4 regions of the Aminobacter sp. GW821-FHT11F06 genome follow, and region 3 is predicted to be linked to each of the others. Evidence: predicted binding sites of a transcription regulator. Region 3 holds the regulator's gene; each other region holds the start of a gene.
The links. Region 3 encodes PhoB, which activates phosphate uptake and scavenging genes when phosphate is short. Its sites were predicted from a motif close to TGTCATNNANCTGTCAT; they were not measured.

Region 1: a site for PhoB is predicted at 5,526-5,542, ahead of AC1RTB_RS21730 (esterase-like activity of phytase family protein). Genes of this name have one in related genera too.
Region 2: a site for PhoB is predicted at 4,283-4,299, ahead of AC1RTB_RS10710 (BtaA family protein). Genes of this name have one in related genera too.
Region 4: a site for PhoB is predicted at 2,962-2,978, ahead of AC1RTB_RS20700 (putative 2-aminoethylphosphonate ABC transporter substrate-binding protein). Genes of this name have one in related genera too.

The regions. Positions count from the first base shown of each region.
Region 1 is NZ_JBXARL010000009.1:264,708-272,395, reverse strand. Features, by position in the region: gene AC1RTB_RS21755 (type I secretion system permease/ATPase) at 1-810, opposite strand, end outside; gene AC1RTB_RS21750 (TolC family outer membrane protein) at 842-2,287, opposite strand; gene AC1RTB_RS21745 (transglutaminase-like cysteine peptidase) at 2,623-3,546, opposite strand; gene AC1RTB_RS21740 (thermonuclease family protein) at 3,793-4,503, shown strand; gene AC1RTB_RS21735 (GGDEF domain-containing protein) at 4,661-5,449, shown strand; gene AC1RTB_RS21730 (esterase-like activity of phytase family protein) at 5,616-7,688, shown strand, end outside.
Region 2 is NZ_JBXARL010000003.1:591,901-599,588, forward strand. Features, by position in the region: gene AC1RTB_RS10695 (glycoside hydrolase family 25 protein) at 1-689, opposite strand, end outside; gene AC1RTB_RS10700 (serine hydrolase domain-containing protein) at 923-2,308, shown strand; gene AC1RTB_RS10705 (SAM-dependent methyltransferase) at 2,301-2,966, opposite strand; gene AC1RTB_RS10710 (BtaA family protein) at 2,963-4,210, opposite strand; gene AC1RTB_RS10715 (hypothetical protein) at 4,416-4,691, shown strand; gene AC1RTB_RS10720 (DMT family transporter) at 4,744-5,646, opposite strand; gene AC1RTB_RS10725 (TerB family tellurite resistance protein) at 5,795-6,514, shown strand; gene AC1RTB_RS10730 (N-acetylmuramoyl-L-alanine amidase) at 6,511-7,275, shown strand; gene AC1RTB_RS10735 (lytic transglycosylase domain-containing protein) at 7,474-7,688, shown strand, end outside.
Region 3 is NZ_JBXARL010000006.1:103,286-110,973, reverse strand. Features, by position in the region: gene pstB (phosphate ABC transporter ATP-binding protein PstB) at 1-87, shown strand, start outside; gene phoU (phosphate signaling complex protein PhoU) at 129-836, shown strand; gene phoB (phosphate regulon transcriptional regulator PhoB) at 859-1,548, shown strand; gene AC1RTB_RS15925 (ROK family protein) at 1,545-2,786, opposite strand; gene xylF (D-xylose ABC transporter substrate-binding protein) at 3,035-4,075, shown strand; gene AC1RTB_RS15915 (sugar ABC transporter permease) at 4,215-5,567, shown strand; gene AC1RTB_RS15910 (ATP-binding cassette domain-containing protein) at 5,588-6,376, shown strand; gene AC1RTB_RS15905 (CHASE domain-containing protein) at 6,499-7,688, shown strand, end outside.
Region 4 is NZ_JBXARL010000009.1:40,223-47,910, forward strand. Features, by position in the region: gene phnA (phosphonoacetate hydrolase) at 1-266, shown strand, start outside; gene phnY (phosphonoacetaldehyde dehydrogenase) at 506-1,963, shown strand; gene AC1RTB_RS20695 (EamA family transporter) at 2,100-2,936, shown strand; gene AC1RTB_RS20700 (putative 2-aminoethylphosphonate ABC transporter substrate-binding protein) at 3,165-4,187, shown strand; gene AC1RTB_RS20705 (putative 2-aminoethylphosphonate ABC transporter ATP-binding protein) at 4,373-5,557, shown strand; gene AC1RTB_RS20710 (putative 2-aminoethylphosphonate ABC transporter permease subunit) at 5,554-7,566, shown strand.

The sequences.
Region 1 (7,688 bases), on a different contig from region 3:
GACGAATTCATATTGCGAGACGCGGTTGGCGTATTCGCCCGTCGATGCGGGTCGCGCGCTGAGCGAGGTGTTCAGCACCTTTTCGAACAGCATGTAGGAGATGCGCAGATCCGCCTTGCGCCCGGCATGGTCGATGAGTGCCGCACGCGCGGTCTTGAGCAGCAGGTCGAACAGGATCGCTGTCGACACACCGATCGCCAGAACCCAAAGCGACGAGATCGACTTGTTGGGCAAGATGCGGTCGTAGACGTTCATCGTGAAGATCGGCGAGGCGATCGCCAGCAGGTTGATGAAGATCGCCGCCAGCGCCACGCGCGAATAGGACCGCCAGAACATGCCCAGCGTGCCGTACAGCCAGTGCGGCCGTTCGATCCTGGCGGCATTGCCGACATTCATGCCCTCGGCGCTATTGGCATAGGTGATCGAGAAGCCGACGCCTCCGGCAATCGGTGTGGCCATCAGTTCGGCACGCGAGATTGACGTGCGCCCGTCTTCCTGGGGTCCGGTCAGAAATTCCGCCCCGTCCGCCTGCTCCGCCAGAATGGCGATGGGCAAGCGGTTGGGACGGAATATGATCGCCGGCAGATCGAAGCGGCCACGGATGAAGTCGCGATGCTCGAACTCGGCTGTTTCCAGGCCGATGCGCTCGGCGAGATGCCTGATTTCCTGCACCTCGATCCGCGTCGCCGAGATCGGCACGCCGGAAAACAGCACGGTTTCAGCGCTCGGACGGCCAAGATAGGCCGCGACCGCTGAAAAGCAGGACTTGAACGCTTCGACTGGCGTCTGGATATGAATCTGCTGGTTCATGACGGGCGGGGGCTGCCGTCAGGCAGACACCCTATTTCTTTCTGACCGGGGCCAGGAGGTCGAACGGCATATTGTTTGCCTGCTCCGAAGGCGTCCGCGCATAGGTGTCGGTGTCGGGCGTCGCGGGCACGTTGAATTCTTGCCGGGCGTAGGCCGTCGACTGCTTGGCCGGCGTCACGCCCATCGTCTTCAACAGCTGGCCGGTTGCGGCCAGCAGGCGATATTCCGCGAACAAGGATGCGAAAGCGGCGGTGTTGGCGAGTGTCTCGGAGTTGAAGCGGGTGTTCTGCGCATCGAGCACGTCGAGCAGCGAGCGCTGGCCGACCTTGAACTGCTCGCGGTAGGACACCACGAGCCGGTCGTTGGCAACCGTCTGCTGGCGCAGCGTCTTGGTCAGGTCCGCCTGGCGGAAACGACGGTCCCAGGAGATGCGCACCGCCTCGTCGATCTCGCGCTGCACCTGGTGAAGGGCAAGTCGCGTCTCGCTGACGCGCCGGATCTGCTCCTGCTCGTTGGCCTTGTCGATGCCGCCGCGATAGAGGTTCCAGCGCAGCACCAGCCGGGCCTGCAGGTCGTTGGTATCTTCGTTGTCGCCGTCGATATCGGTGCCGACGCGGGCGCGGCCCTCCGCGACGACTTCCGGTCCGTATTTGGCCCGCGCCGCATCGACGAGCGAGGCGGCCGCATCGATGTCGCTGCTGACCATGTGGACGCGTGGATTGTTGCGACGGGCAAGACCCAGCGCATCGTCAAGCGAACGAGGCAGCGCCTTCGCCACCGAGCCGGGCTTGGACGGGCTTGTCAGCGGCTTGCCGACCGTCTTGAAGAACCTGATCTTTGCCGCTTCCAGCTCTTCGGATGCTTCCTGCAGGCGGGCCTGTGCGGCATAGAGCCGTTCTTCGGCCTGCTGCCGGTCGGCATCGGTCAGGGCGCCGCCCTGGATGCCTTCGCGGATGTCGCCGAGGATCGACTGATGGAAGCCGAGATTTTTCTTGGCGTCGGCAACGATCTGAGCCTGGAGCAGATATTCGAGATAGTCCTGAACGACAGAAAGCCCGATGAATTCGGAGCGCTCGAGCACGCGGAAGGATGCGCCGTCGACGCGCGAGGCCTGGCGCGTCAGTTCGGCGCGGCGCGAACCGCTGTCGAACAGTTTCTGGGTAACGACGACACCGGCTTCCGACGGATACAGGGAGTCATCTTCAATCGAAAGCGCGCGCCGCGATGAATTGTCGAGCCGGCGCACGCCGGTCGATGCTTCGAAGTCGACGCTGGGAAGGTAAAGTCCCTTCGCCTGCCGCAGCTCGAATTCGATCGCTTCGCGGTTTTCGATGGCCTGGCCGATCTCAGGGTTGGATTCGACGGCCACCGCCATCGCTTCCTTGAGTGTCAGCGCGCTGGCACCATTACCTGACAGCATGGTTGCCGCCAGCAACACGCCAAGCCGCATTGCCAGTTGTCCGAGACGCATCGGCATAAACAATCCCCCATCCATCCGGCGCCCCGCAGCAGCCGAAATCCCAATCCCGCATCCACTTAGGAGCAATTATCCAGTGGCGGTAGAAAATCGACAGCAAATTTAATGCCGCTACTCTGAATCCTGCGATTCGAGCGATTTGGCTAAAGCACTGATGCAAAAATGCTACATTTCTGGCCGCTAAAACTACCGCTGCGTAGTAAACGCATCCGTTTTGCACTGACGATGTCACCGAGCGGATCGAGGCTGCGGGTCAACCTGGAATTGCCGGTGGGGTCGGCATCCGCCGATTCGCCGTTCGTCGTCTGTCGGCGTCAGGCCGCGCCGCAGCAGCCCTATTGCGGCAGCGGGCCCTCGCCGGGCGCGATTGCTGCAAAGCTGCCGGTTGCAGCCGCGATTTGTTCCGAGCCGGGCTTCGCGCCATGGATCCAGGCACGATCGGTGCTGAAGGAATAAAGCGGAACGTAGCTCTTGAGCGCACCGTCGCGCAGGACGCCGTTGCTCAGATTGTCGAGAATGAAGGTTCCACTCTGGGTGGCAACCGAGAGAACGGCATGGAAGACGCCCCGGCTGCTGTCCTGCAGCACGACCAGCGACATGCTTTGCGCCGGCACGCCGGCTTCAATCAGCGCCGCCATCTTGAGAATGGCAAAGTCTTCGCAGTCGCCGGCGCCGCGCGAAAGTATTTCTGCCGGCTTGGCCCAGTAGTCGAGATTGCCGTAGACCGCCTCGTCCTTGCGATAAGCAATCATGGTGTTGACCGCGCGATTTACGGCGACGAGCTTGTCGAGGAACTTGCCGTCACGGCTGCGCACGGCCAGCGCCGAAAGGATCGCGCCGTTCTTGCCGCAAGCGGCCGCCTCGGCGCAGTCGTTGATCTCGCGATAGACCTTGGCCCAGCGTCCCGCGACCGGGAAGTTGCGCATCGGAATGGCAACCGAACCGAACACGCCGGGAATGATGGCCGCCGTTTTCATCTGATCGACGCCAGCGACGGCGTCGTGTTCGGATGCGCTGCGCAAGGCAAGGCCGTAACCGTCGAAATCCCGGTCGAACTGGAAGGGCTTGGCCGCGATCGTGGATGCCTTGGGTTCGGCAAGCATCAGACCGCCGAGAAGCTGCTGTGCGCTGGGCTGGGTAACGCTCGGCGCCTCAAACCGCTCGTTCGCATTGGCGCCGTTTAGCGCCGCAACGAGAAATGCTGCTGCTGCAAAGCTCTTCAATCCGAGTTTGGAAAAGTTGCTCGCTGTTGCTTTCATTTCGCCCACCTATTTTGGTGAAAGCTAGCAACATCGTCTCAAATTATCGGAAACGAACGCAGGTAATCATAGTATAATCTTCGTGATATACTTTTCAGAAAATTTTACATAAATCTTCGACTTTGCCGCCCCATCTCTTCCAAGGTTGGCGCTGCCATGCGATCCATATCGCCTGCCCGAAGCGGGGGATGGAACGCCAGTGCGTCGTTGCGACTTTGTACAGCTTGGGTTGAGAGGAGCGCGGATGTGATCTCGTGGCGTGCGGCTCTGGTTCACATGGCCGCGCTCGTCGCGATTGGCGCGGTTGCTTTGGCGGTCATGGCACAAGGTGATGCTTACGCGCCGCCACAGCCGATTTTCGAAGCCGGTCGACCCGGCGCCTTGTCTTTGGACTCGACGGACAAGCCTCACGCGGCCACTGGAGACTCGGCGGCCGCGCGCGATCCGACACGCGCGATTGCCCCTGAAGTCGTCGTACCGCCTGAAGCTGCCGCCCAGACATTGCAACGCGTCGAGGCAAGGCCGCCGCTCGGTGACCTGGGGCTCGCTGCGCCACCGAAGCCGGTTAGGCCCGACGATTGGGAAGGCACGCTTCTCTATCGTCCTGTCGTGACGTCTTCGGCCTCGTTCGAGTCGATGGGCTATACGATACTCATTGCCGGCACCGAGGCGCTTGGTCCCGACCGGACGTGCGCGTTCGAAGGCGCGGTATGGCGCTGCGGCGAGCGGGCCATGCTTGCCTTTAGATACTGGCTGCGCGGCCGGGCGCCCATGTGCCAGGTGTTTCCGCCTGCCGAACGTCAGCCCGTGGCCGCCGCCTGCAGGCTCGGCAAGCAGGATGTCGGCGCGTGGCTCGTCTCAAATGGCTGGGCGCATGCGCGGCCCGGCGGCGGTTATGAAAAAGCCGAAGAGGTCGCGCGGAAAGCCAAAATGGGCGTGTTCGGGCCACCGGGTTGAGGCGGCGCAGTTGCGGCTCGCCAAAGGCTTTTGGATGTTGAAATGCAAGATAGTCCTCGACTTTCGGCGGTATTCGTCAAACTGTTCGAATTCGCACAAGGAATGTTTCATTCTCCACAGGTAGATCGGTTCGACGAAGAGAGCGGAGGGATCTGGCGTGGATAATTTGGGTACAGGAAATGCAGGGCGTAGCTGGGCACCAGTCGCCCGTTATGCGCTTCTGGGTACGACCGCTTGCGTTGCGGTCGCGGCAGGCGCTGCGGCAATCCTGTTTCAAGGCCAGGCAGACGGCATCTTCTGGCGCGCGGTGGTCGGCGCGGGCGTTGTTGCTGGCATAGTCGCCGCGCCGCTGCTTGCCATTGTCGCCAATGAACGGCGCAAATTCGGCGCGCTGAAATCCGAAATCAGCCGGCTTTCGTCGGTCGATGCGCTGACCTCGGTCCTCAATGGCGGTGTTTTCGCAAGCTTGATCGACGCATTTCGCAGCGGTTCGGCAGGGTCGGGGCGCCGGCAGGGTGCGCTTCTGGTTGTCGACGTCGACGATTTCAGGGCGATCAATGCCAGGTTCGGCCATGCCTGGGGTGACGAGGTGCTGAAGATAGTCGCCAGCGCCATCAAGTCTTCCGTCCGTACCGGCGATCTCGTCGGCCGCATCGGCGGCGAGGAGTTCGGCGTGTTCCTGCCCGGCGCCACCAAGGAAAATGCCGAGCGTGTCGCCGAGCGCATCCGCGGTTCGATCTCCGACACCATCCTCGAGCCGGGCGGGCGCAACTGCCCGCTGACGGTCAGCGTCGGTGCCGTTCTGTTCGAAGATCAGCTCGAATTCGACGAAATGTTCCGCAAGGCCGACGGTCGCCTCTCCGAGGCCAAGGCGCGCGGCCGCAACCGTGTCGAGTTCGCCGAATTTTCCAGCGATGGCGACGAAAGAGCCGGCTTCAACGCCTGAGGCCTTGAGACAGTCTTGAGATATCCGAGTCGCGCGGCCTTGCTGCGCGGCTTTGTTTTTTTCGTTCTGAAGAGACTGTCACGAAACCATCATCCAGCTGTCATCGCGCTGAAATCTCGCTGCCCCAAACGGAACCGGCAATTCCGTTCAGGCAAAGAGGTTTTCCATGTCACGCAAGCTCCTGCTTTTGACGACCGCGCTCGCCGCGTCAGCGGCCTTCCCCGCTTATGCCGGCCAGGCGTTCAACCGCATCGCCACCTTCCCCGTCGCCACCAATCTGCCGGCTGATGTCGATGCGGCGACCCCGACCTCGTCGGAAATCATCGCGGCGACCGAAGACGGCATGACGCTGGTCTATTCCGACAGCCCGCTGGGTGCTGTCGGCTTCATCGACATCACCGACCCCAAGGCGCCGAAGGCCGCCGGCATCGTCAAGATCGACGGCGAGCCGACCTCGGTGATCGTCGCCGGCAACAAGGTGCTGGCGGGCATCAACACCTCCAAAAACAAACAGGAGCCTTCGGGCAACCTGACCGTCATCGACCTCGCCTCCAAGGCGATCGAGGCCTCCTGCGACCTCGGCGGCCAGCCCGACTCGGTGGCGCTGAGCAAGGACGGCAAGTTCCTGGCCGTTGCCATCGAAAACGAGCGCGACGAAGAACTCAACGACGGCGCGATGCCGCAGTTGCCAGTTGGCAACCTCAAGATCGTCGCCCTCAAGGACGGCGCGCCCGACTGCGCCTCGATCAAGACCGTCGACCTGATCGGTATCGCCACCGTGGCACCGGAAGATCCCGAGCCGGAATTCGTTGCCTTCAACGACAAGGGCGAGATCGCGGTTACGCTGCAGGAAAACAACCACATCGCCATTGTCGATGCGGCAAGCGCCAAGATCGTTTCGCATTTTTCCGCCGGCGAGGTGACGCTTGAAAACGTCGACACCAAGAAGGACGGCGCGCTCAATTTCATGGGCACGGTCGAAAACACACCACGCGAACCCGACGCGGTGAAATGGCTCGACAACGACCGCCTCGTTATTGCCAATGAAGGCGACTACAAGGGCGGCGCGCGCGGCTTCACCATCTTCTCCAAGGCTGGCGACGTGCTTTATGAATCCGGCCCATCCTTCGAGTACCAGGCGGCTTCTGCCGGCCACTATCCCGACGCCCGCAACAAGAAGGGCATCGAGCCGGAAGGCCTCGAATTCGCGACCTTCGGCGACCAGAAGCTGATCTTCGTCGCCGCCGAACGCGCCTCACTGATCGGCGTCTACAAGGATACCGGCGGCGCGCCGGAATTCCTCCAGCTGCTGCCTTCGGGCATTGGCCCGGAAGGCCTGGTTGCCATCCCGCAGCGCAACCTTTTGGTCACCGCCAACGAAACCGATCTCGTCGAAGACGGTCTCGCGCGTTCGCATGTCATGGTCTACGAACTTGGCGAAGGCGCAGCCGCCTATCCGCAGATCGCTTCGACCTCTAGGGATGACGGCACGCCGCTCGGCTGGGGCGCGCTTTCGGGCCTTGCCGCCGACCCCAAGGAAGCGGGCAAGCTTTATGCGGTGTCGGACTCGGTCTACCGCTCTGCTCCGGCGATCTTCACCATCGACACGTCAAAGACCCCTGCCCTGATCACGGAAAAGATGATCGTCACCCGTGACGGTCAACCTGCCCAGAAACTCGATCTCGAAGGCATCGTTGCCGACGGCAAGGGCGGTTTCTGGCTGGCGTCGGAAGGCCGTTCCGACAAGCTCGTTCCGCACGCCATCTACAACGTCAACGCCAAGGGCGAGATCAAGGAAGAGATCGCCTTCCCCACCGAGCTTCTGGCGCACGAGACGCGCTACGGTCTCGAAGGCATCACCACGCTTGGCGAAGGCGACGACCTGACGCTGGTCATGGCGATCCAGCGCGAATGGGCCGACGATCCCAAGGGCCAGGTCAAGCTCTTGGCCTACAAGCCCAAGGACAAGGAATGGTCGGCGGTGCGTTATCCGCTCGATGCCGCCGAAAAAGGCTGGGTCGGCCTGTCTGAGATATCAGCCCATGACGGCAAACTGTTTGTCATCGAGCGTGACAATCTGATCGCCCAGGAAGCCAAAAACAAGCGCATCTACGCAGTGGCGCTCGACGGCTTCAAGCCGGCCAAGCTTGGCGGTGAGTTGCCCCTGGTGGAAAAGACGCTGGTTCGCGACCTGCTGCCAGACTTGAAGTCGGCGACCAACGGCTATGTCGTCGACAAG
Region 2 (7,688 bases), on a different contig from region 3:
AAGGTGAAGGGGTGGCTGCCGTATCGCGAGGTCGGATGACCTGCCACCGAGCGCAGCCAATAGTGATAGCCCGGGAACGTCGACAGGTTGTTGTCTTCGAAGAAGTCGATCGAGGTGTAGATGATCGGTTTCTTGCCGTAATGCTTCTCGACGATGTCGAGGAAGATTTTCATCTCGCTACGCACGGTGGCGGCAGGCGGACGCAGCTTGCATGTCGGCGACTGCGGGTTCCATTCCATGTCGAGGATCGGCGGCATCGAAGAGCCTTCCCTCGGCACGTTGTTGATGTACCAGCTTGCCTGCTCGGCCGCCGGACGGCAGAAATAGTAGAAATGATACGCGCCGCGCGGCACACCTGCTGCCTTGGTCTCGCGCCAGTGCTCGCCGAAATAGTCGTCGACGCGGTCGCCGCCTTCGGTCGCCTTGATGAAGGCGAAGGAGATGCCGCTGCTCTTGGCCTTGGCCCAGTCGATCGAAGTCTGGTACTTCGACACATCGGTGCCGTGGATCGCGTAGGTCCAGGGCGCGCCGCTCTCCCACTGGTGCGGATCGCTGTCGCTGAAGCGCGGGTTCTTGACCGATACGCTGGCCATGGTTGTCGACTTGCCAGCAGGGGCAAGCGACAGGGTGTCTACAGTCGAGCAGGCGCCGAGGAAGGCGAGCAGCACAAGAGCCGAAACGCGGCGCATTACTTCTCCTTGGACCAGCACAGCCGGTCAGAGCTTGTCGTTATGGGGTTGGCCATGTGGCCAGCTTCTACTTCGATGGATCAGCGGTTTCCCCTAGACACCGCCTATCCCCTCTGGTGATCGTCGCCGATCATGGTTGATAAACCGTTGATCGCGCTCGACAGCCTCAAAGATTTGCGTGAGGAATGACGGCAATTCCATGGCGGAACCATGATGCCGGGGTGGGGGAAGCAATGCGCGTAGCGGGCAGTATCCTCAAATGGGTGGTTGGCCTCGTGGTCCTGGCGGTCGCCGGTCTTTCCGCTTGGCTCTATTTCGCGCCGCCCGATTTGATCCGCGTCGGTTCCGGCTATGCCGCCAAGATCGTCTGTTCCAACGTTTTCCTTGCCGGCCGCGACGCCAATCAGGTGCTTGCCGATGATGTCCAGGCGCCAGGACATCCGCTGCTCAGGCTGATGTCGGTTCATGTCGACCAGAGTGCAGGCACTGTGCGCGCCGGGCTGTTCGGCATCTTCGGCAAGGGCTTGGCGGTTGCCCATGAAGGGGCTGGCTGCAGCACGGTGCCGGACGGCGACCTGAAAGCCGCAGCCCTTGGGGCGGTTCCGGCAGCGCCTGCCGCCAATGGCGAGGCGCTGTGGCCGGAAGGCGAGCGGGTCGAGGCGTCGCAAGATCCGGCGATCAACGCGATTCTTGATGATGCGGCGCTTGCCGGCCCCGGCATGCGTGCCACAGTCGTCGTCCAGAACGGCAGGATCGTCGGCGAACGCTACGGCGAGGGTTTCAGCGCTGCGACACCGCTGCTCGGCTGGTCGATGACCAAGACGGTGACAGCCGCGATCATCGGCACGCTGGTCGGCGAGGGCCAGATGTCGGTCGACAAGGCCGCGCTGTTTGCGCCGTGGCAGGCGGATGGGCGCGCCAAAATCAGCCTTGCCGACCTGATGGCGATGTCGAGCGGGCTTGAGTTCAACGAGGATTATGGCGACGTCGCGGACGTGACCCGCATGCTCTATCTCGAACCCGACATGGCGAGTTTCGCCGAAGCCAAGCCTTTGGCGCATGAGGTCGGCAAGGTCTTTTCCTATTCCAGCGGCACAACAAATTTGTTGTCGCGGCTGTGGCAGGACGCGGTGGGTGATCCCGCCAAGGCGCTGGCTTGGCCGCGCGAAAAGCTGTTTGGACCGCTCGGCATGACCAGTGCCGTGCTGGAGGCTGACGCGCGCGGCACCTTCGCTGGTTCATCCTATCTCTACGCCACTGCGCATGACTGGGCGCGCTTCGGCCAATTCCTGCTGCAGGACGGGGTATGGAATGGCGCGCGCATCCTGCCGGAGGGCTATGTCGGGTGGATGCGCGAAAAGGCACCGGCATCGAACGGGAGATACGGTCGTGGCCAGCTCTGGCTGCGCGGGCCCGAGGGCGGCACGCCGCCGGGTGGCAATCCCGATGCCAGCTTCGATCTGCCGGCCGATGCGTTCTGGATGCAGGGCCATGACGGGCAGACGGTGGCGATCGTGCCTTCGGCTAATCTGGTGGTTGTCAGACTGGGCCTTACGCCATCAAAGCTGCACTACAAGCCGCAAGCCATGCTGGCGGCGCTGGTTGTGGCGCTCAGATAGGCCTCTGTCCGCCGACAACGACAAGCCAGGCGTAACCACGATAAAGTGCGACGAAGCGAAAGCTTTTTCCTGCCGCGCGGGCCTGACGGGCGATCTCGGTGGCAAGGGTTTCGCGTGGGGTGACGTGGAAGCGCGTGAGCCATCGCTTGAGCAGGCTGCGGAACCAGCCGGGCAGGCCTTCCTGTTGGCCAAAATCGACGATGTGGACGGAGCCGCTGGCCGCCGCAAGGGCTGCGGAAACCGAGCGTTCCCAGCCGGGGATCATCGACAGCGCGTAGGAGATGAAGACGCGGTCGAACCCTGTCTTGCCGAATAGGGCGTCAGCATCGAACGCGGTCGCATCGGCCTGCGCCAGGGTGATGCGCTCGGACAAACCTGCCTTGGCGATCGAGGCCCTGGCGGTCGCCAGCATCTCGGGGGAAATATCGAGACCGTAAAAATGCGAATCGGGAAAGCGGCGGGCGGCGAGGATGAGGTTGCGACCTGTGCCGCAGCCGAGTTCCATCACCGTGCCGCCGGCCGGAGGATCGAGTTCCGCGATCATGCGGTCGCGGCCGAGCAGGTAATATTTCCGCGTCAGGTCGTAGAAATGGCGCTGATGCCGGTAGACCCGGTCCATCAGCCCGGAATGGCTGGCCGAAAGCCCGGGCGCGCTCATAGCGGCTTCTTCACATAGAGGTGGAAGCCGCCATAGATCGCCGAGCGGTCGCGGGCGGTGAAGTCGCGCGACTGCGCTTCTTCGTAAGTCCATTGGTCGAGCAAGGCGGGCGAGAGCCTGCCGGGCAAAAGGCTCGGCTCGGCGGCCGTGCGGAAGATGACGCGGGCGCCGGGTGCCGCAGTGCGGGTGATTTCGGTCCACAGCGCGTTGAGCTGGGCGTCGCTCATCCAGTCCTGCGCGTCGAGCAGGACGAAGCGATCGGTCGTGGCGGCGTCCTTGCCGGCGAGGAATTCGGTGAAGTTGGCGTGGTGGATGCCGACACGACCGACATTGTCGCGGATCGTCGCGTAGTGGGCCTGTTCGAGATAGGCGGGCAGGGCGGCTTCGCCGGGCTGAGGATAACGCCGCGCGAACGCTTGCCAGGCGAAATAATTGTTTTCGAGCGGGAAATCGCAGGCGAGCTTTTTCAGGCGCGCCTTGAGCACGCCGGCCATTGAACCGTCGCCTGAGGTCAGCAGAGAGTCGTACTGCGCCGGCGGGATGCCGAGGCCGAACAATGAGGATTTGCGCGAGGTGACGAAACGCAGCATCGGGCGTTCGAAGACGGGTGCGATCTTCTCGTTGAAGAAGCGGCGCTGCTCCTCCTGGCTGCCGGCGGCCATGATAGCGGCAGGGTCGACGCCGTAGAGTTTGGCCACGCGATGGCCAGCAGCGATGAACAGGCCGAGAAGCCCGGTCTTGTAGAAATTACCGTCAAAGGTGGCGATGCGGCGTTTGCCGCGCCAGTTGCGGCTTTCCCAGTAGCGCCGGCTCGAAGGATCGAGATGCGGTGCGATGAAGCGGTCATAGGCGTGCGAATTGTGCTCGACATTGGCCTCACCGAAGAAGCGGAACAGATCGGCCTGCGCGGGCAGATGGCGGACCGCTGCGAGTTTCATCCTGTTGAGCGCGATGTGGGCCACGTTGAGGTCGACAGCGTCGATTTTTGCCGGCGAACGGGTGAGGTAGGCGAGGATGTTGCAGCCGCCGGAGGCGATGGTGACGACCTTGTGGCCCTCGGTGAGCTGCATGGCTTCCATGTCGACATCGGGGTCTTCCCATATCTGGGGGTAGACAAGGCCGGAAAACAAAAGGGCAAACAGCCGCTCGGACAGTCCTTCCCTGGAAAGGGCTGGGTTTTGATAGACAGCCTTGCCAACTTTCTTGCCGCCACGAAAGACAAGTTCTCCGGAAACGTCGGTCATGGAAATGCGATTCCCCGCTTCGTTGTTGGTGCAGCGGGTAGCGCACCGGCGTGACAGCGCGGTGACGCGGCGATGACGGCGGCACGACAGGGCGCGCGGCCAGAAATGTGACAAACGGACTCCGAACGTTATGAAACCGGCCGGCGTCCCATGCATTTTCTCTCCGACAGCCCGCCTGGCGGGCCGTTTTTGAAAGGAGATTGTTATGAAAAAGCTCATTCTCGCGTCTGTTTCTGCCATCGCGCTGTTTGGCATTGCAGCCTGTAGCGACAACAAGACCGACAGCACGACCACCGAGAGCGTGAAGCCGCCTGCAACCGAGCAGCCGGCACCGGCGACGCCTCAGGCCTCGCCACCGGCGGTCGACAAATCAACAACCCAGGGCATCACGCCGACGCCTGAGACAGGCACGAGCGGCGATATGCAGAACCACGACACGATGCAGCCCAAGCCTGTAGAGCCGGCTGCCCCTGCGCAGTAAGTCAGCGGGAGGAGGAAAGGCCGGAGCTTTAAGGCTCCGGCCTTTCCTGGTCTCAGCGCGCGATCCGGGCGCGTCGGCCCAGTGCGACGATGGCGATGACGGCGAGCGCGAAAAGCACGGTTTCGCCGCTGACATTCTCCTTCAGCAGGAAGGCCGAAATGGCGAGCGTGACGAAGGATTGCAGCAGCTGAACCTGGCTGACCCGCGCAATGCCGCCCATGCCGAGCCCGACATTCCAGGCAAAGAAGCCAAGGAACATCGAGCCGAAGCTCAGATAGAAAAACGAAAATGTGGCGGCTGGGGAGGCGTCGGCGAACTCCTGATGCCAGCTCCATAGCGCTCCGGGTATCGAGATCGGCGCGGTCAGGATCAGCGACCAGCAGATGACTTCCCAGCCCGGCATGTGGCGCGACAGCTTGCCTGACACGACATAACCCAGGCTCGCGGAAAGCGCCGCGAGAAACAGGAACAGGTCGCCGGTGGTCAGGCTCATGCCGTTGTCGCGCATGGCAAAGGCCACGACCAGGGCAGCACCCGCGACACCGCAAATCCAGAAGAATACCGACGGCCGCTCACCGCCGATCAGGGCGGCGAAGATGCTGGTTGCCAGGGGCAGAACGCCGAGCACGACGCCGCCATGCGAGGCCGGCACCGTCTGCATGGCGATGGAGGAGAAGATCGGAAAGCCGAACACCAAAAGCAGGCCGGCGAGGAAAAGCGCCGGCGCATCGCCTTTGGGAAACCGCTTGCGCAGGACCAAGAGCAGCAGGGCTGCGGCAAGCGAGGCCATGGCAGCGCGGCCATGCGTTACGAACCATGGCGAAAAGGTCGTCAGCGCAACGCGCGTCGCCGGCAAGGTGCCACCAAAGATGACGACGCCGAGCGTGCCCAGGGCAAGACCGACGGTCTCGCGGGAAAATGTGTGTGCCGGTTGGGTGGTGTTGCGCGCGTCCATGGCGCAAATCGATAGCGAGGCTTGAGTTTTTCGTCGTGCATTTTCCTTTGGTCCAGAGTTTTGGTCCAGAAGCACCATTGCCGACAAAGTTATCTGTCCTGCGCAATGGCATCTCGCAATTGCGAATGTTTCATCCTAAGAAGCGGCCATGTCGATTTGGGACCGTCTCGGCGACTTCATCGCGCGTATCTCGGCGTCGGCGGCAAACGGCGTTTCCGATGTCGTGGAAGCCGTCCGCACCATCTTTTCAGGCGATGCCGAGCTGCGCCGCCGCGTTGCCTTTTCGGTGGCGATGATCGCGCTGTCGGCCAAGATGGCCAAGGCCGACGGCGTGGTGTCCCAGGACGAGGTTCGCGCCTTCTACGAAATATTCGCCGTTCCGCCCGAGCACGCCCGCGACGTGGCGCGCCTTTACGATATCGCCCAGAAAGATGCCGCCGGCTACGAATTCTATGCCGAGCGCATGGCGCGGCTGTGCGGCTCGGGGCACCCCAATTGCGGCATGCTCGAGGACATCCTCGACGGGCTGTTCCACATCGCCAAGGCGGACGGGATGCTGCACCAGCGCGAAAGCACCTTCCTGCACCGCGTGTCCGAGATATTCCGCATCGAAGAGGTGCACTACCAGACGATCCTGGCGCGCCACCTCGATCTTGGCGAGGCTGACCCCTATCGCGTGCTCGGCATCGAGCGCGGCAGGTCGTTTGAAGATGTGCGCAAGCACTATCGCAAGCTTGTCGCCAGCAACCATCCCGATAAGCTGATCGCGCGCGGCCTGCCTGAGGAGTTCATCAGGATCGCCACGACACGCATCGCCGCGATCAACGCGGCCTACGAGATGATCGAAAGGGGATTGCGGCACGCATGAGCGGTTTTCAGCCCGACCACCCGCATGCCGAGGTACGGCTTTCGCCCAATTTCGGGCAGCGGCGCGACGAGATGAAACCCGACATGATCGTGCTGCACTATACCGGCATGGCGACCGGTGAAAGCGCCGAGGCCTGGCTGTGCGATCCGGCCAGCGAGGTGTCGTCGCATTATCTGGTGCACGAGGATGGCCGCGTCGTGCAGATGGTGCGCGAAGGCGACCGCGCCTGGCATGCCGGCAAAAGCTCCTGGCGCGGCCAGACGGACATAAATTCCTGCTCGATCGGCATCGAGATCGTCAATCCCGGCCATGCGCTCGGCTATCGCTCGTTTCCCAAGCGGCAGATGGAGGCGGTGATCGCGCTCTGTCTCGGTATCGTCGAACGCCATGATGTGGCGCCCGAACGCGTGCTGGCGCATTCGGATGTCGCACTCGGACGCAAGGTAGACCCGGGCGAGAAGTTTTCCTGGCGGATGTTGTTCGACGCCGGCGTAGGTCATTGGGTCGCACCTTCGCCGCGCAATGGGCGCACGATTCTGCAACCGGGGGAGGTCGGCTCCGCGGTGGAGGAGCTGCAGTCGATGCTGGCGCTTTATGGCTACGGCGTCGAGATCACTGGCCATTTCGATGCCCAGACAGCGGTAACTATCCAAGCTTTTCAACGACATTTCCGCACAAGTTGCGTCAACGGCGTGGCTGATGCCTCGACTTTTTCGACCTTGCGCCGGCTGCTTTCATCGCTTCAAGGAAGCCTTGACTAGATCAGGTAGCTGATTCGCAAAGGTTACAATCTGTCACTCAATGTGACTTGTCCGGTCATTTTTCCCGCCAGTTCCCCCCGCAAATGCATCGTCGTGCAAGGCGCCGGCTAATCCTGCCAACGCCCCGAAGAGGGCCCCGGCGTCAGGAAGGGATGCTGCGCGTTGTTTTCGCGCGGCCTATTCGAGAACAAGGATAATATGAAGAATCTGACCGTTGTTGCGGTGGCATTAGCCGCCGGCCTGATTTCTTTTGCCGCTCACGCCCAAGAGGGTGCTGTTCGTGCCTCCAAGGCGATCATCGAAACCACCCAAAAAGCCAAGACGAACAAGGCGGCCGACGATTGCCCCTATCTGTTCGGGTGCAGCTCCAAGAAGGAAGCTGCCGTTGACGATTTCAAGACCGCATCGATCGG
Region 3 (7,688 bases):
CTCGTCGAGGAAGGCGCTACCGACAAGATGTTCACCAATCCCGACGACAAGCGGACGCAGGACTACATCACCGGCCGCTTCGGCTGAGTGGACGTTTTCGCCGCCGTATACGAGACGAGGAATAAATCATGGGCGAACATACAGTCCGGTCCTTCGACGAAGAACTCCAGCATGTCGACCAGCTCATCCGTGACATGGGCGATCTCGGCGGCTCGATGGTTGCCGGTGCCATCCGCGCACTGTTGTCGTCCGACCAGGCGCTGGCGCAAAGCGTTGTCGCCGACGACACGATCATGGACGCCAAGCAGCGCGAACTCGACAACAGCGCGATTACGCTGATCGCCAAGCGCCAGCCGATGGCCCAGGATCTGCGCGCCGTGGTCGGCGCCATCCGCATGGCGGGCGATCTCGAACGCATCGGCGATCTTGCCAAGAACATCGCCAAGCGTGTCGGCGCCGTCGGCCAGTCGCCGACGCCACGCAATCTTTCGCATTCGATCGATGCCATGGCACAGCTGGTGCTCGACCAGGTGCGGGGCGTCGTCGATCTTTATGTCGCGCGCCAGGCCGAGGGCCTGAAGAACCTGCGCGCCGACGACCAGAAGATCGACATCCAGTACAACGCCGTGTTCCGCGAGCTTTTGACCTACATGATGGAAGATCCGCGCAACATCACTGCCTGCACGCATCTGCTGTTCTGCGCCAAGAACCTGGAGCGCATTGGAGACCATGTCACCAATATCGCCGAGAACGCCTATTTCGTGGTCACCGGCACGCAGCTGCCGCTCCACCGGCCGAAGGTTGAAGAAACCACGTCGCCGGTTTCGGCCACCTGAACTCCAACATGAAGGACAGCCGATGATCGCCCCCAAGATCATGGTCGTCGAGGACGAAGAGCCGCTGGGCGTGCTGCTTCGCTACAACCTCGAGTCCGAAGGCTATCAGGTCGAAGTCGTCACGCGTGGCGACGAGGCCGAAATACGGCTCCAGGAAAACGTGCCGGACCTTCTGGTGCTCGACTGGATGGTGCCGGCCCTCTCCGGCATCGAACTATGCCGCAGGCTGAGGATGCGGCCCGACACCGAACGCCTGCCGATCATCATGCTGACGGCGCGTGGCGAAGAGAGCGACCGCGTGCGTGGGCTTTCGACCGGTGCCGACGACTATCTGGTCAAGCCGTTCTCGACGCCGGAGTTCATGGCGCGGGTCAAGGCTTTGCTGCGCCGGGCCAAGCCCGAAGTGCTGTCGTCGATCCTCAAGGTCGGCGACATCATGCTCGACCGCGAGTCGCACCGCGTCTACCGCAAGAAGAGCGAGATCAAGCTCGGGCCGACCGAATTTAGGCTGCTTGAGTTCATGATGCGGCATCCCGGCCGGGTGTTTTCGCGCAGCCAGTTGCTCGACAATGTCTGGGGCGAGACGATCTACATCGACGAACGCACAGTGGACGTGCATGTCGGGCGCCTGCGCAAGGCGGTCAACACCGGCCGCATGCCCGACGTGATCCGCACCATCCGCGGCGCCGGCTACGCCATCCGCGAGGATTAGGCGACATCCGCCCCGGCACTGCGCGGGGTCGTGCCGGCGGCGAAGATCTCCTGATCGACGTAAAGCAGCGCGCGCATCATGCAGCCCAGGCGGATGAGCGGGATTTCGTTCGGCTCGGTGTCGAAGGAAATCGCCTTCGAATGCAGCCCGCCCGCCGTCTTGGCGATGGCGGCGCGAACGTGTGGCTCCATCAGGTCGAAGGCGGCAGCGCCGACACCGACGAAGGCGAGCGGTGCCGGGTCGATCAGCGCGAACATCGAGCCCAGGCCGAAGCCGATGGCTTCGCCGGCCTTGCGGAACGCTTCGCGCTCGGGACCGTCATGGTCGCGGGCGGCGTCGGCGAGGGCGGTGATGTCCTCGTCGGAGAGATCGGCGAGCGGCTCGGCATTTTCATCGCCCAAACGGGCATTGCGCCAGATCGCATAGTTGCCGGCATAGGCCTCGACACAGCCGCGCCGGCCGCAGCGGCAGAGCGCGCCGTCGGGGCGGTGGATCATGTGGCCGAACTCGCCGCCGGATGAATGCGTGCCGGTGAACAATTCACCCTTCAGCACCAGTCCCATGCCAATGCCATGGGAAAGCAGGATGGCGATGAAGTCGTCGCGGTAGCGGACCGGGTCGCGCCAGCGCAAGGCCTCGGCGATCATGTTGCAGTCGTTTTCGACCGTCACCGGCACGCCGAACTCCTGTTCGAGCCGGTCGGCGAAGGGAATGTCGTCATGCGGGGTGATCGGCGACCATAGCAGCTTGCGCGAGCCGGAATCGGTGATGCCCTGGACGGCGAGCGCGATGCGCAGCACCGGGCCGTAGGTTGTTTCGATGCGATCCATCAGGCCCCGGATCATGGTGACGCATTCGTCGATCAATGCGTGCGCCGGCATCCGCTGGGTGACGAGACGGCGGCTGTCTTCGACGATGGTGTTGCCGGCATAATCGATGATGGCAGCCGACAGGCTGTTGAGGGACAGCACGACGGCGACGATCGACGCAGCCTTGGGGTCGACGGCGAGGGCGACCTGCGGCCGGCCGCGCTTCATTGCGGTCTGTTCATTGCCCTTGGCTTCGGCAAGGATGCCCTCGGCGATGAGATCGGAGGAAATCGTCGATATGGTGGAGTGGCTGAGGCCCGTTGTGGCGGCAATTTCGGTGCGCGAAGGCTGGCTGGCGCGACGAACTGCCGATATGACCATGGCGCGGTTGCGCCGCCTCAGATCGTCGTGACGTATGCCGACCGACATGTGCTTGTCTTCCTCCCGGCGAAGCGCTGCCTTCTTAAGCGGCAGTCCCTTACGCGCCTAGCCATTTTGGCAGAGCCGACACCAAAAGTCTTTATTTATTTCGAGCTCCGAAAAAATTAGGAAGGCCTTGCGAAACCATGTTGACAGCGGCTGGCCGTTGAGTCACTATTTTTTCGAGGCTCGAAAAAAAGAGCTTCTCCATGGGCTATCGCGAAGTAGGCGCGCCCGTTGGGCGCAGGGAGGAAATAATGAAAAAGTTTACCACCGCCATCCTGGCGGGTGTTGCCATGACGCTGTCGCTTTCGGCAGTGGCTTCGGCAAAGGATAAGGTCATCGGCGTGTCGTGGTCGAACTTCCAGGAAGAACGCTGGAAGACCGACGAAGCCGCCATGAAGGCCGCTATCGAGGCTGCTGGCGACAAGTACATCTCGGCTGACGCGCAGTCGTCGCCTGCCAAGCAGCTGACCGACGTCGAAAGCCTGATCTCGCAGGGCGCCAACGCCTTGATCATCCTGGCGCAGGACGCATCGGCCATCGGCCCGGCCGTCGACAAGGCTGTCGCCGAGGGCATTCCGGTCGTCGGCTATGACCGCCTGATCGAAAACAAGGACGCCTTCTACCTGACCTTCGACAACAAGGAAGTTGGCCGCATGCAGGCCAAGGGCGTGTTGGCCGCGAAGCCTGAGGGCAACTACGTCTTCATCAAGGGCAGCGGTGCCGATCCGAACGCCGATTTCCTGTTTGCCGGCCAGATGGAGGTGCTCAAGGCAGCCATCGACGGCGGCAAGATCAAGAATGTCGGCGAAGCCTACACCGACGGTTGGCTGCCCGCCAACGCGCAGAAGAACATGGAGCAGTTCCTGACCGCCAACGACAACAAGGTCGACGCGGTGGTGGCATCGAACGACGGCACCGCCGGTGGCGCGATCGCGGCACTCCAGGCGCAGGGCCTTGCCGGCTCGGTGCCGGTTTCGGGCCAGGACGGCGACCATGCCGCGCTGAACCGCATCGCGCTCGGCACCCAGACCGTCTCGGTGTGGAAGGACGCGCGCGAACTCGGCAAGAACGCGGCTGAAATCGCCTCGCAGCTCGCCGACGGCAAGAAGATGGAAGAGATCGCCAACGTCACCAAGTTCAAGACGCCGGGCGGCCTGGAGCTGAACTCGGTCTTCCTGACCCCGGTTCCGATCACCAAGGACAACCTCAACCTCGTCATCGACGCCGGCTGGGTTGGCAAGGACGTGGTCTGCCAGGGCGTCGCTGCCGGTTCGGTCGCTGCCTGCAACTAAGACCGGATCGATCCGATCGCAGAACGCCGCGGCTCGTCCGCGGCGTTTTTCAAAAGCGCCCGCTTCATGACCAGGCGGATTGCCCCTATCATGCGCATACCGGCTGCCGCGGAGACGGCCACCCGGTTGGGAGGTAACAATGGCAGAAACGACTTCCAACGCGCCGGCCGACCGAGCGCGAACGACCGAGCTCAGTCTCGGCGGACGCTTCCTCCGTGATACGGAGATCGACACACGCATGCTTGGCATGGTCGGCGCACTGCTGCTGATCTGGGTCGGACTGCAGGTGATTTCGAGCCTGCGCCTCGGCGTCAATCCGTTCGATTTCGACAGTCGCACCTTCCTGACCTTCCGCAACCTTTGGAACCTGTCGGTGCAGGCTTCCGCCGTGGCCATCATGGCCACCGGCATGGTTCTGGTCATCGTCATGCGCAACATCGATCTCTCGGTCGGCTCGGCCGAAGGCCTGATCGGCATGGTGATGGGCTTCGCCCAGGTGCATTTCCTGGTCAAGGCGGTCGGACTCGAACTCGGCAATCCATGGATCTGGGCGCTGGCGCTCGTCATCGGCATCGCGCTCGGCCTGGTGATCGGCGCGCTGCAAGGCTTCATCATTGCCTATATGGAGGTCCCTGCCTTCATCGTGACTTTGGGCGGACTGCTGATCTGGCGCGGCGCGGCCTGGTGGGTCACATCAGGCCAGACGATCGCGCCGCTCGACGCGAACTTCCAGCTCATGGGCGGTGGTCCGCAGGGATCCATCGGGGCGACGTGGAGCTGGATCGTCGGTCTTGTCGCGTGCCTTGCGGTTGTCCTCATGCTGCTGAATGGCCGCCGGCAACGCAAGCGCTTCAAGTTCCCGCTGCGGCCGCTCTGGGCCGAGGCATTTCTCGGCATCATCACCTGCGGTGTGATCCTTGGCGCGGTGTGGATTGCCAATTCTTATCCCTGGCCGATCGGCATCGTGCGTAAATACGCTGAGACCAATGGCATCACCGTTCCCGAAGGCGGGCTGTTCATCGCCCATGGCATTGCCATTCCCGTCCTCATCGCGGTGGCCGTGGGCATCATCATGACCTTCGTCACCAACCGCACCCGTTTCGGCCGCTATGTCTTCGCCATCGGCGGCAATCCCGAGGCAGCCAATCTCGCAGGCATCAACACGCGCTGGATCACCATGAAGGTATTCATGATCGTGGGCGCCCTGGCCGCGATCAGCGCCGCTATCTCCTCTGCCCGCCTGAACTCAGCCACCAATTCGCTCGGCACGCTCGACGAGCTGCTCGTCATCGCAGCAGCTGTCATTGGCGGCACGTCGCTGGCCGGCGGTTCCGGCACGGTGGCAGGTGCGATGCTCGGCGCGCTTTTGATGCAGTCGCTGCAGTCGGGCATGGTGCTGCTCGGCCTCGACACGCCACTGCAGAACATCGTCGTTGGCATGGTGCTGGTCGTGGCCGTCTGGCTCGACACGCTCTACCGCAAGCGCGTCTAACGAAATCGGGAGCCAAGATCATGGAACAGACCCGTATCCCGCTCGTCGACCTGAAGAACATCTCGATTGCCTTCGGCGGCATCCGCGCCGTCGACGATGCTTCGGTCGATCTCTATCCCGGCGAAGTCATGGCCCTGCTGGGCCACAATGGTGCTGGCAAGTCGACGCTGATCAAGATCCTGTCGGGCGCCTACAAGCGCGACAGCGGCACCATCTTCGTCAATGGCAGCGAGGCCCAGATCGCCAATCCGCGCGACGCCAAGAAATATGGCATCGAGACGATCTACCAGACGCTGGCGCTGGCCGATAACGTCGATGCCGCCGCGAACCTTTTCCTCGGCCGTGAAATCATGACCGCCTATGGCACGTTGGACGACGTCGCCATGGAAGCCGAGGCGCGCAAGGTGATGGGCCGGCTCAATCCGCGCTTCCAGCGCTTCAAGGAGCCGGTGAGCAAGCTGTCGGGTGGCCAAAGGCAGTCGGTGGCGATCGCGCGCGCCATCCTGTTCAACGCCCGCATCCTGATCATGGACGAGCCGACAGCGGCACTTGGGCCGCAAGAGACTGCGCAGGTCGGTGAACTGGTCAAGCAGCTCAAGGCCGATGGCATCGGCATCTTCCTGATCAGCCATGACATCCATGACGTCTTCGATCTCGCCGACCGCGTCTGCGTGATGAAGAACGGCCAGGTGGTGGGCACGGCGCGCACCCAGGACGTGACCAAGGACGAGGTGCTCGGCATGATCATTCTTGGCAAATGCCCGCCCGGAGCCATCCCAGGACCTGGAGCGATGCAGATCGCCGCCTGAAGGGCGTATGTATCGATCTGGCCAAGCCGGCTGGTGAACCATTGAACCATGATCGCGAAAAGCTGTTCCCACTTTTCGCGATCATGCTTTAATGAACGAGCGGAGATGCGGGCCAGCCAGAATTGAGAAAATACTTCCCCAGTCTGATTTTTGTTGCCGTCACGCTGGTCAGCCTGACGATGGCGGCGCTCGTCTATCTGGCGACGGTCGAGGCAGCCCGCATCAAATTCCAGTCGGTGGCCGATGATGCGCTCAACCGCATCGAGGGCAGGGTGGAGTTCGATCTCGCCCTGCTGCACGCGACGCAGGCAATGTTTGCGGCCCAGAAGGGCGACATCTCGCGTGACCAGTTTCGCGCCTTCTTCGATTCGCTCGATGTCGCCAAGAACTTTGCCGGTTTGCGCGGCATCGGTTTCCTGCGATTCATCGAAACCGGCCAGGAAGACGTAATCACGCGTGAGTTGAAGGGCGGCTACGGCATCGACCGTAAGCCATTCCCGGACACCAACCTGCAATGGCGTACGCCAATCGTGCTGTTTGAGCCTATGAGCAAGGACAGTCTCGATGCCATGGGCTTCGACATGGCGACCGACCCGTTGCGGAAAACAGCTATCGAGGCGGCGATGGCAGGGCAGGGTGAATCCAGGGCAACCGGGCGCGTGCTGCTCGGCCAAGGCAACGACAATGAGGCACGTCAGCCGGGTATCCTGGTGTTTTCGCGTGTCGACAGGCCGGATGACGGGGGTTCGGAACCTGCCGGTTTCCTTTATGTCGCGTTCCGCACGGCCGAGCTGTTCCAGGCGGCACTCGGCAAGGCGCCGTTGCTGCCGGTGTCGGTGGAAGTGTTTGACGGGACGAGAGGCGAAGACACATTGCTGTTTCGTTCGGAGGCGCCGCCCGACTCCAGCTATGGCGACACTTTCTCGGTGACGCGCGAGACCAATGTCGCAGGCCGCAAGTGGACGATCAATTTTCGACCGAGCACCGCTTTTGTACCGCCATCGCCACGCACGGCACCGTTGATGCTGGGCCTGTTCGGGCTTGTGCTTGCTGGCTCGATCGCACTGGTTGCCCGCTACCAGCAGCGCGCCTATGAGGCGGCGAGCCTGCTGCACGAGACGACCGAGAAGAGCCTTCTCGAAAAGGACCTGATGCTTCAGGAGATGAAGCACCGCATCAAGAACTCGATCGCGCGCGTGCTGGCGATGGCGCGGCAGACAGCTGCCGGCTCCAAGGACGTCGATGAATTCTCGGCGTCGTTTTCGGCGCGGCTGCAGGCGATGGCCGCCTCCCAGGACATGCTGACGCGCTC
Region 4 (7,688 bases), on a different contig from region 3:
ATGCCACCGCCAGCGCGCGCTTCGAACTGCCGAGCGACCGCATCGGCGACATCGTGTTGGTCTCGACGGAAAACAAGACAATCGGCACCAGCGAGCATCGCCATGATCTGGCAGCACTCAACGAGCCGCTGCGTTCGCATGGCGGCCTGACCGAGCAGGCGGTGCCGTTCATCGTCAACCGCAAGCTGCCGTCCCTGCCGAACGAACCGGTGCTGCGCAACTTCGATGCGTTCTATTATGCCACCATGGCGGCGGCGCTGGCCTGAGCCCTTATGTCGCCCCCCACTCCGCCTCGCTACGCTCGGCACCTCTCCCCCGTTCGACGGGGGAAAGGAAAGGCGCTGGACTTGCATTGCCCGACATGTTGTCGAGCAGAGGCTGGCGCCGAGATAGCAGACGAAGTTCCTCTCCCCCGTCGAACGGGGGAGAGGTGGCCCGAAGGGCCGGAGTGGGGGTCGATTGTTTTTTGTGCCACCGTGCCCGCCGACCTGCTGGAGCAGACCCAATGACCAAGATCGAAACGTCGATAAAGGTGCGCCATGAGCCCATGCGCATCGCCGGACGCAAGGTCGATGCCGATGGCGTCGTCAACGTCCATTACCCCTACACCAATGCGGTGATCGGCACGGTGCCGGCGGGGCGTGCCGAGCATGCGCGCCAGGCCTTCGACATCGCCGCCAACTACAAGCCGAAGCTGACGCGCTACGAGCGTCAGCAGATCCTGTTTCGCACCGCCGAAGCACTTGCCGCGCGCAAGGAGGAGATCTCCGACATCATCACGCTGGAGCTCGGCATTTCGAAAGCCGACTCCCTCTACGAGGTTGGCCGCGCCTATGACGTGTTCACGCTGTCGGCGCAGATGTGCATCCAGGATGACGGCCAGATCTTCTCCTGCGACCTGACCCCGCACGGCAAGGCGCGGAAGATCTTCACCACGCGCGAGCCGCTTAGGGCGATCTCGGCGATCACGCCCTTCAACCATCCGCTCAACATGGTTTCGCACAAGGTGGCGCCGGCGATTGCCACCAACAATTGCGTGGTGGTCAAGCCGACCGAGCTGACGCCGATGACGGCGCTGATCCTCGCCGACATCCTCTATGAGGCCGGCCTGCCGCCGGAGATGCTGTCGGTGGTGACGGGCATGCCGGCCGACATCGGCGCCGAGATGATCACCAACGAGAACATCGAGCTGATCACCTTCACCGGTGGTGTGCCGGTCGGCAAGATGATCGCCCGCACAGCCGGCTACAAGCGCCAGGTGCTGGAGCTCGGCGGCAATGACCCGCTGATCATCCTCAACGACCTGTCGGACGACGATCTCGCCAAGGCGGCCGATCTCGCCGTTGCCGGCGCCACCAAGAACTCGGGCCAGCGCTGCACCGCGGTCAAGCGCATCCTGTGCCAGGAAAGCGTCGCCGACCGTTTCGTGCCGATGGTGCTCGAACGCGCCAAGAAACTCAAATTCGGCGACCCGATGGACCGCAACACCGACCTCGGCACCGTGGTACACGAGAAGGCCGCAGCGCTGTTTGAAAAGCGCGTCTACATGGCCGCCGAGCAAGGGGCCGAAGTGCTTTATGATCCGGGCCGCAAAGGCGCGCTGTTGCCGCCGATCGTTGTCGACCGCGTGCCGCACACCTCCGAGCTCGTCATGGAAGAGACGTTCGGTCCGATCATCCCGATCGTGCGCGCGCCCGACAATGACGATGCGCTGATCGCGCTGTCCAACTCGACCGCCTTCGGCCTGTCGTCTGGTGTCTGCACCAACGATTTCAGCCGCATGCAAAAATACATCGCCGGCCTTCAGGTCGGCACGGTTAATATCTGGGAAGTCCCGGGATATCGCATCGAAATGTCGCCATTTGGCGGGATCAAGGATTCCGGCAACGGCTACAAGGAAGGCGTCATCGAGGCGATGAAGAGCTTTACCAACGTCAAGACATTCTCGCTGCCATGGTCTTGAGCCGGCAAATCGCATAAGCCTCGATGAGGGAGCGCTCGCGCTCCCTCATTCGCGTCTGGAGGGGAAATGCACTTGATGAATGCCTTGGCGCAGCCGACGACTGGCGCGCCCCTCTCCCGCATAAAAGCCTGATCGCATGTCTGGTTTCGCGCTTACCATCGTGCTGGTCGCGGCATTCCTGCACGCAAGCTGGAATGCCGTCGTCAAGGCGGCAACCGACCGCGCCGTCGTGCTTGCCGCCGTCTCCGCCACCCACGCCACGCTTGGCACGGTGCTGGTCTTGTCCGCGCCGTCGCCGTCGATGGAAAGCTGGATCTACATCTTCTTGTCGACAGTCATCCACTTCGGCTACTACGTCTTCTTGTTCCAGTCCTACCGGTTCGGCGACCTCAGCCAGGTCTATCCCATCGCGCGTGGACTGGCCCCCGCACTTGTCGCCTTCGGCGCCTATGTGATGATCGGCGAAACGCTGCCGCCACTGGGCTGGGTCGGGCTCGCGGCGATCACATTCGGCATCGGTTTCCTTGCTTTCCAGCGCGGGGCCGCGAATGCCGATCCGCGCGCGGTGGCCGCCGCAGCGATCAACGGCGTTCTGATCGCTTCTTATTCGGTCGTCGACGGTATCGGCGTGCGCCTGTCCGACAGCCCGTTCGGCTATATGGGCTGGCTGTTCCTGCTCGAATTTCCAGTGACATTGTTCGTGCTGTTTCGCCGGCGCGGCGCCACCCACACCATCGATCTCCGCACCGTCGGGCTGGGGCTGATCGGCGGGCTGGGTGCTGTCACCGCCTATGGCCTGGTCATCTACGCCAAGACAATCGCACCGCTCGGCGCGGTGTCGGCGGTCAGGGAATCGAGCGTCATCATCGCGGCACTGATCGGCCTGTTCATCTTCGGCGAACGGCCCTGGCCGGCGCGCATCGTCTCGGCGGTCATTGTCGCCTGCGGCGTCATCGCGCTCGCCTTTTCCTGATCGTTTCACCGGCTTGAAACAACGCCGTCACATACCTGTCGCACATCTGTGCCGCTCATAAGCTGAGCCTACAGTATCATAAAAAGAATAGATTTTACTTATTGACCCCTCGTTCCCACTATCAGCCTTGGACGAGGCGTAATCGGGGCATTTGCAGCACGCGCATCCCTGTTCAGACCTCTCCCAATCAGAACGTGACCAAGCGATTCAAATGGGAGCCAGATATCAATGAACCAGAAGAAATCCTTCGTGCTCGCCGCATTTGCCACCATGATGATGTCATCGGCGGCATGGGCGGAGACGCAGCTCACCGTCTATACGGCGATCGAAGCGGAAGACCTCAAGCGCTACGCCGAGTCCTTCAGCCAGGACCATCCCGACATCAAGCTCAACTTCATCCGCGACTCCACCGGTGTCATCACCGCCAAGCTGCTCGCCGAGAAGGACAATCCGCAGGCCGACGTGATCTGGGGTCTGGCAGCAACCTCGCTTCTGGTGCTGAAGAGCCAGGGCATGCTCGAAGCCTATGCCCCGAAGGGCGTGGAGCAGCTCAAGCCCAATTTCATCGACAAGGACACCCCGCCAAGCTGGGTCGGCATGGACGCCTGGGCAGCCTCGATCTGCTTCAACACCGTTGAAGGCCAGAAGCTCGGCCTGACCGCCCCCAAGAGCTGGAAGGACCTGGCCAAACCCGAATACAAGGGCCATGTCGTGATGCCCAATCCGGCATCGTCGGGCACCGGCTTCCTCGACGTGTCGAGCTGGCTGCAACTGTTCGGCGAGAAGGAGGGCTGGTCCTACATGGATGGCCTGCACCAGAACGTCGCCAGCTACACACATTCCGGCTCGAAGCCCTGCAAGATGGCGGCGGCCGGTGAGACCGTGATCGGCATCTCCTTCGAGTTCCGTGCCGCCAAGTCGAAGGCCGAAGGCGCGCCGCTCGACATCATCATCCCCGCGGAAGGCATCGGCTGGGACATGGAAGCCTCGGCAATCGTTGCTGGTACCGCCAACGAAGAAGCCGCCAAGACCTTGCTCGACTGGTCGATCACCAAGAAGGCCAACGAGATGTACAATGTCGGCTACGCCGTCGTCGCCATGCCTGGTGTCGCCAAGCCGGTCCAGTATTTGCCGGCCGACATCGAAGAAAAGATGATCAAGAACGACTTCGAATGGGCGGCCAACAACCGCAAGACCATCCTCGAGGAATGGACCAAGCGTTACGACTCCAAGTCCGAGCCGAAGAGCTGACACCGGCTTTTGCCTGTTGAACCGGGCGCCGCCACAAGCGGCGTCCGGTCTCTTGCCCCAGAGCGCGGTCTGCAAAAATGGGACCCGGTTTTGCGTCCGGTCGCGCCCTGCCCCTTGAAGCGGCACATGATCTTTTCGCCAAAGTCGTTCAACTTGGCGGATCATGCGCAAGCCGGATCATCACGATGAAACACGAGACCCTCGCCGAGCAGCCGCGAACTCCAGTTGACGTGAGCGCCATGACCGCTGCCAGCCTGAACGTGAAGCCTGCCTACCTCAAGATATCCAATGTCTGGAAGGCCTTCGGCGATTTCCATGCGCTGAAGGACATTTCCCTCGACATCCGCGAAGGCGAGTTCGTCTGTTTCCTCGGCCCCTCCGGCTGCGGCAAGACCACATTGTTGCGCGCAGTTGCTGGTCTTGACCTGCAAACGCGCGGCTCGATCCACCAGGGCGGCAAGGACGTCTCCACCTTGCCACCGTCGCAGCGCGACTACGGCATCGTCTTCCAGTCCTACGCGCTGTTTCCCAATCTGACGATCGCCAAGAACATCGCCTTCGGCCTCGAAAACACCAAGCGCCCGCGCGCCGAGATCGAAAAGCGTGTCGCCGAACTGCTCGAACTCGTCGGCCTGCCCGACCAGGCCAACAAATATCCAGCCCAGCTCTCCGGCGGGCAGCAGCAGCGCATCGCGCTCGCCCGAGCCATTGCCATTTCGCCCGGCCTTCTGCTGCTCGACGAACCATTGTCGGCGCTCGACGCCAAGGTGCGCGTTCATCTTCGCCATGAGATCAAGGAGCTGCAGCGCAAGCTTGGCGTCACCACCATCATGGTCACCCACGACCAGGAAGAAGCCTTGTCGATGGCCGACCGCATCGTCGTGATGAACCATGGCGTCATCGAGCAGATCGGCACGCCGACGGAGATCTACCGGCATCCCGCGACGCTGTTTGTCGCCGACTTCATCGGCGAGGCCAACAAGTTCAAGGGCAAGGCCCACAAGGGCGCGGTAAGCTTTGGCTCGAAGACCTTCAAATGCGCGGCCCATGCGTTTGACGCTGGCGCTCCGGTCATTGCAGCCATCCGGCCCGAGGATGTCATTCCGCACGGGCCTGGGGCGCGTTCACCTGGCGCGCCCGATGTCGTGAAAGAACCGGCGAACCTGCTCGATGTCACCATCGGTGAGATGGAATTCCTCGGCTCGTTCTGGCGCACCCGGCTGCGTGGCGCCGATCTTGGCGACGAGACGCTGATCGCCGATTTCTCGATCAATGCCGCCCGGCGCCTGGGGCTTGCCGAAGGTGGTGCGCTGACTGTCGAACTGCCCGAAGAGCGGCTGCTGGTCTATCCCCGAGGGGAAGCGTCATGACCCTGGCAATTGTTGCGGGCCTGCCCGCTGGCCGCACGCTGAAGCTCGCGCTCGACAAGGACGAAATGATCAAGCGCGGGCTGATGGTGGTCATCGCACTGTATCTCATCGTGGCATTGGCGGCCCCGCTTTATGTCATGTTGTCGAAGTCGTTTTCGACCTACAGCTTCGATCTGGCCAGGTTCGAGTTCCAGGTCAGCGATAGCTCGGGCAACTGGGGTGCGCCGGTCACGGCCTTTGCGCTCAATGAAAAGCTCAACACGCTAACGCCCGAAAAGCTCGCCACCAATTCCGATGGTCGCTTGCAAGCGACGAGTCTTTTCCCTGACTTCAGTTTCCGCAGCCCGGTGAAATACAAGATCCGCGGCACCTCATCGGACGCCTCTTTCCTCGTCGGCCTGCAATTGCACAAGGGTACCGAGTGGCTCGAGCTCGGCTCCAACGATTTCCGCCGCGTGATGCTGAGGCCGTCGCGATCGATCGGGCTTGAAAACTACACCACCTATTTCTCGACGCCGACCCTGTTTCGCTCGATCGAGAACTCGGTCTTCATTGCCGTCATCAGCACCATCGTGACGGTCGGGCTGGCCTTCGGTTTCGCTTATGCGCTCAACCGCAGCTGCATGCGCTTCAAGGATGCCTTCAAGCTTGTCGCCATGGTGCCGATCCTGGTGCCGTCGCTGCTGCCGGGCATCGCGCTGATCTATCTGTTCGGCAACCAGGGCATGCTCAAAGACGTGCTGATGGGGGTGCCGATCTACGGGCCGCTCGGCATCGTCATCGGCTCGGTGTTCTTCGCTTTCCCGCACGCCATGATCATCATTTCGACGGCTCTGGCGATCTCCGACCAGCGCCACTACGAGGCAGCCGCCTCGCTGCGCGCCAGCAGTTGGCGCACCTTCTGGACGGTCACCATCCCCGGTGCGCGCTACGGTTTGATCTCGGCGGCCTTTGTCGTCTTCACGCTCGTCATCACCGATTTCGGCCTGCCCAAGGTGATCGGCGGGCAATACAACGTGCTTGCCGTCGACATCTACAAGCAGGTCATCGGCCAGCAGAATTTCGAGATGGGCGCGGTGGTTTCGGTGATCCTGCTCGTGCCGGCCATCGCCGCCTTCGTCGTCGACCGCATGGTGCAGAAAAAGCAGGTCGCGCTCCTGTCTGCCCGCTCGGTGCCCTACCAGCCCAAGCCGAACCGGCGTTTCGACGCGCTGTGCCTGACCTGGTGTTCGCTGATCGCCGTCTTCATCCTGGGCATCATGGCAACGAGCCAGCTCGCAGCACTGGTCAAGCTGTGGCCCTACGACATGAGCTTCAGCCTCAAGCATTTCGCCTTCGACCGCATGGACGGCGGCGGTTGGGGTTCGTACTACAACTCGATCCGGCTCGCCGGCCTGACAGCGATCTTCGGCACCATCATCGTTTTCGTCGGTGCCTATATGGTCGAAAAGACCGAAGGCTTCCGCACAGGACGCTCGGCATTCCAGTTCCTCGCCATGCTGCCCATGGCGGTGCCAGGCATGGTGCTGGGTCTCGCCTACATCTTCTTCTTCAACGATCCAGCCAACCCGCTGCATGCCATCTATGGCACCATGACCATCCTTGTCGTCTGCACCATCACCCACTTCTACACCGTCGGGCACCTGACCGCGCTGACGGCGTTGAAGCAGATAGACCAGGAGTTCGAGCCAGTGGCGGCGTCGCTCAAGCAGCCATTCTACAGGCTGTTTGCCCGGGTCACGGTGCCGGTCTGCCTGCCGGCGATCCTCGACATCTCGATCTACCTGTTCGTCAACGCCATGACGACGGTATCGGCGGTGGTGTTTCTCTATTCGAAGGACACCGCACTGGCCTCGGTCGCCGTGCTCAACATGGACGACGCCGGCGACGTGGCACCGGCAGCGGCGATGGCGATGATGATCTTCTACACCAACGCCGCCGCACGCCTGATCCACCTGTTCCTGTCCAAGGTGCTGATCGCGCGGACGCAGGCCTGGCGGTTGCGGTAGTCCTCCCTGGACTTACCCCCACCCCTAACCCCTCCCCACAAGGGGGAGGGGGACTTTGTCAGCGCCACCCTTGCAAAGGCGGCTTTCCTTTGACGAAGATGTCACCAGAATCCCCCTCCCCC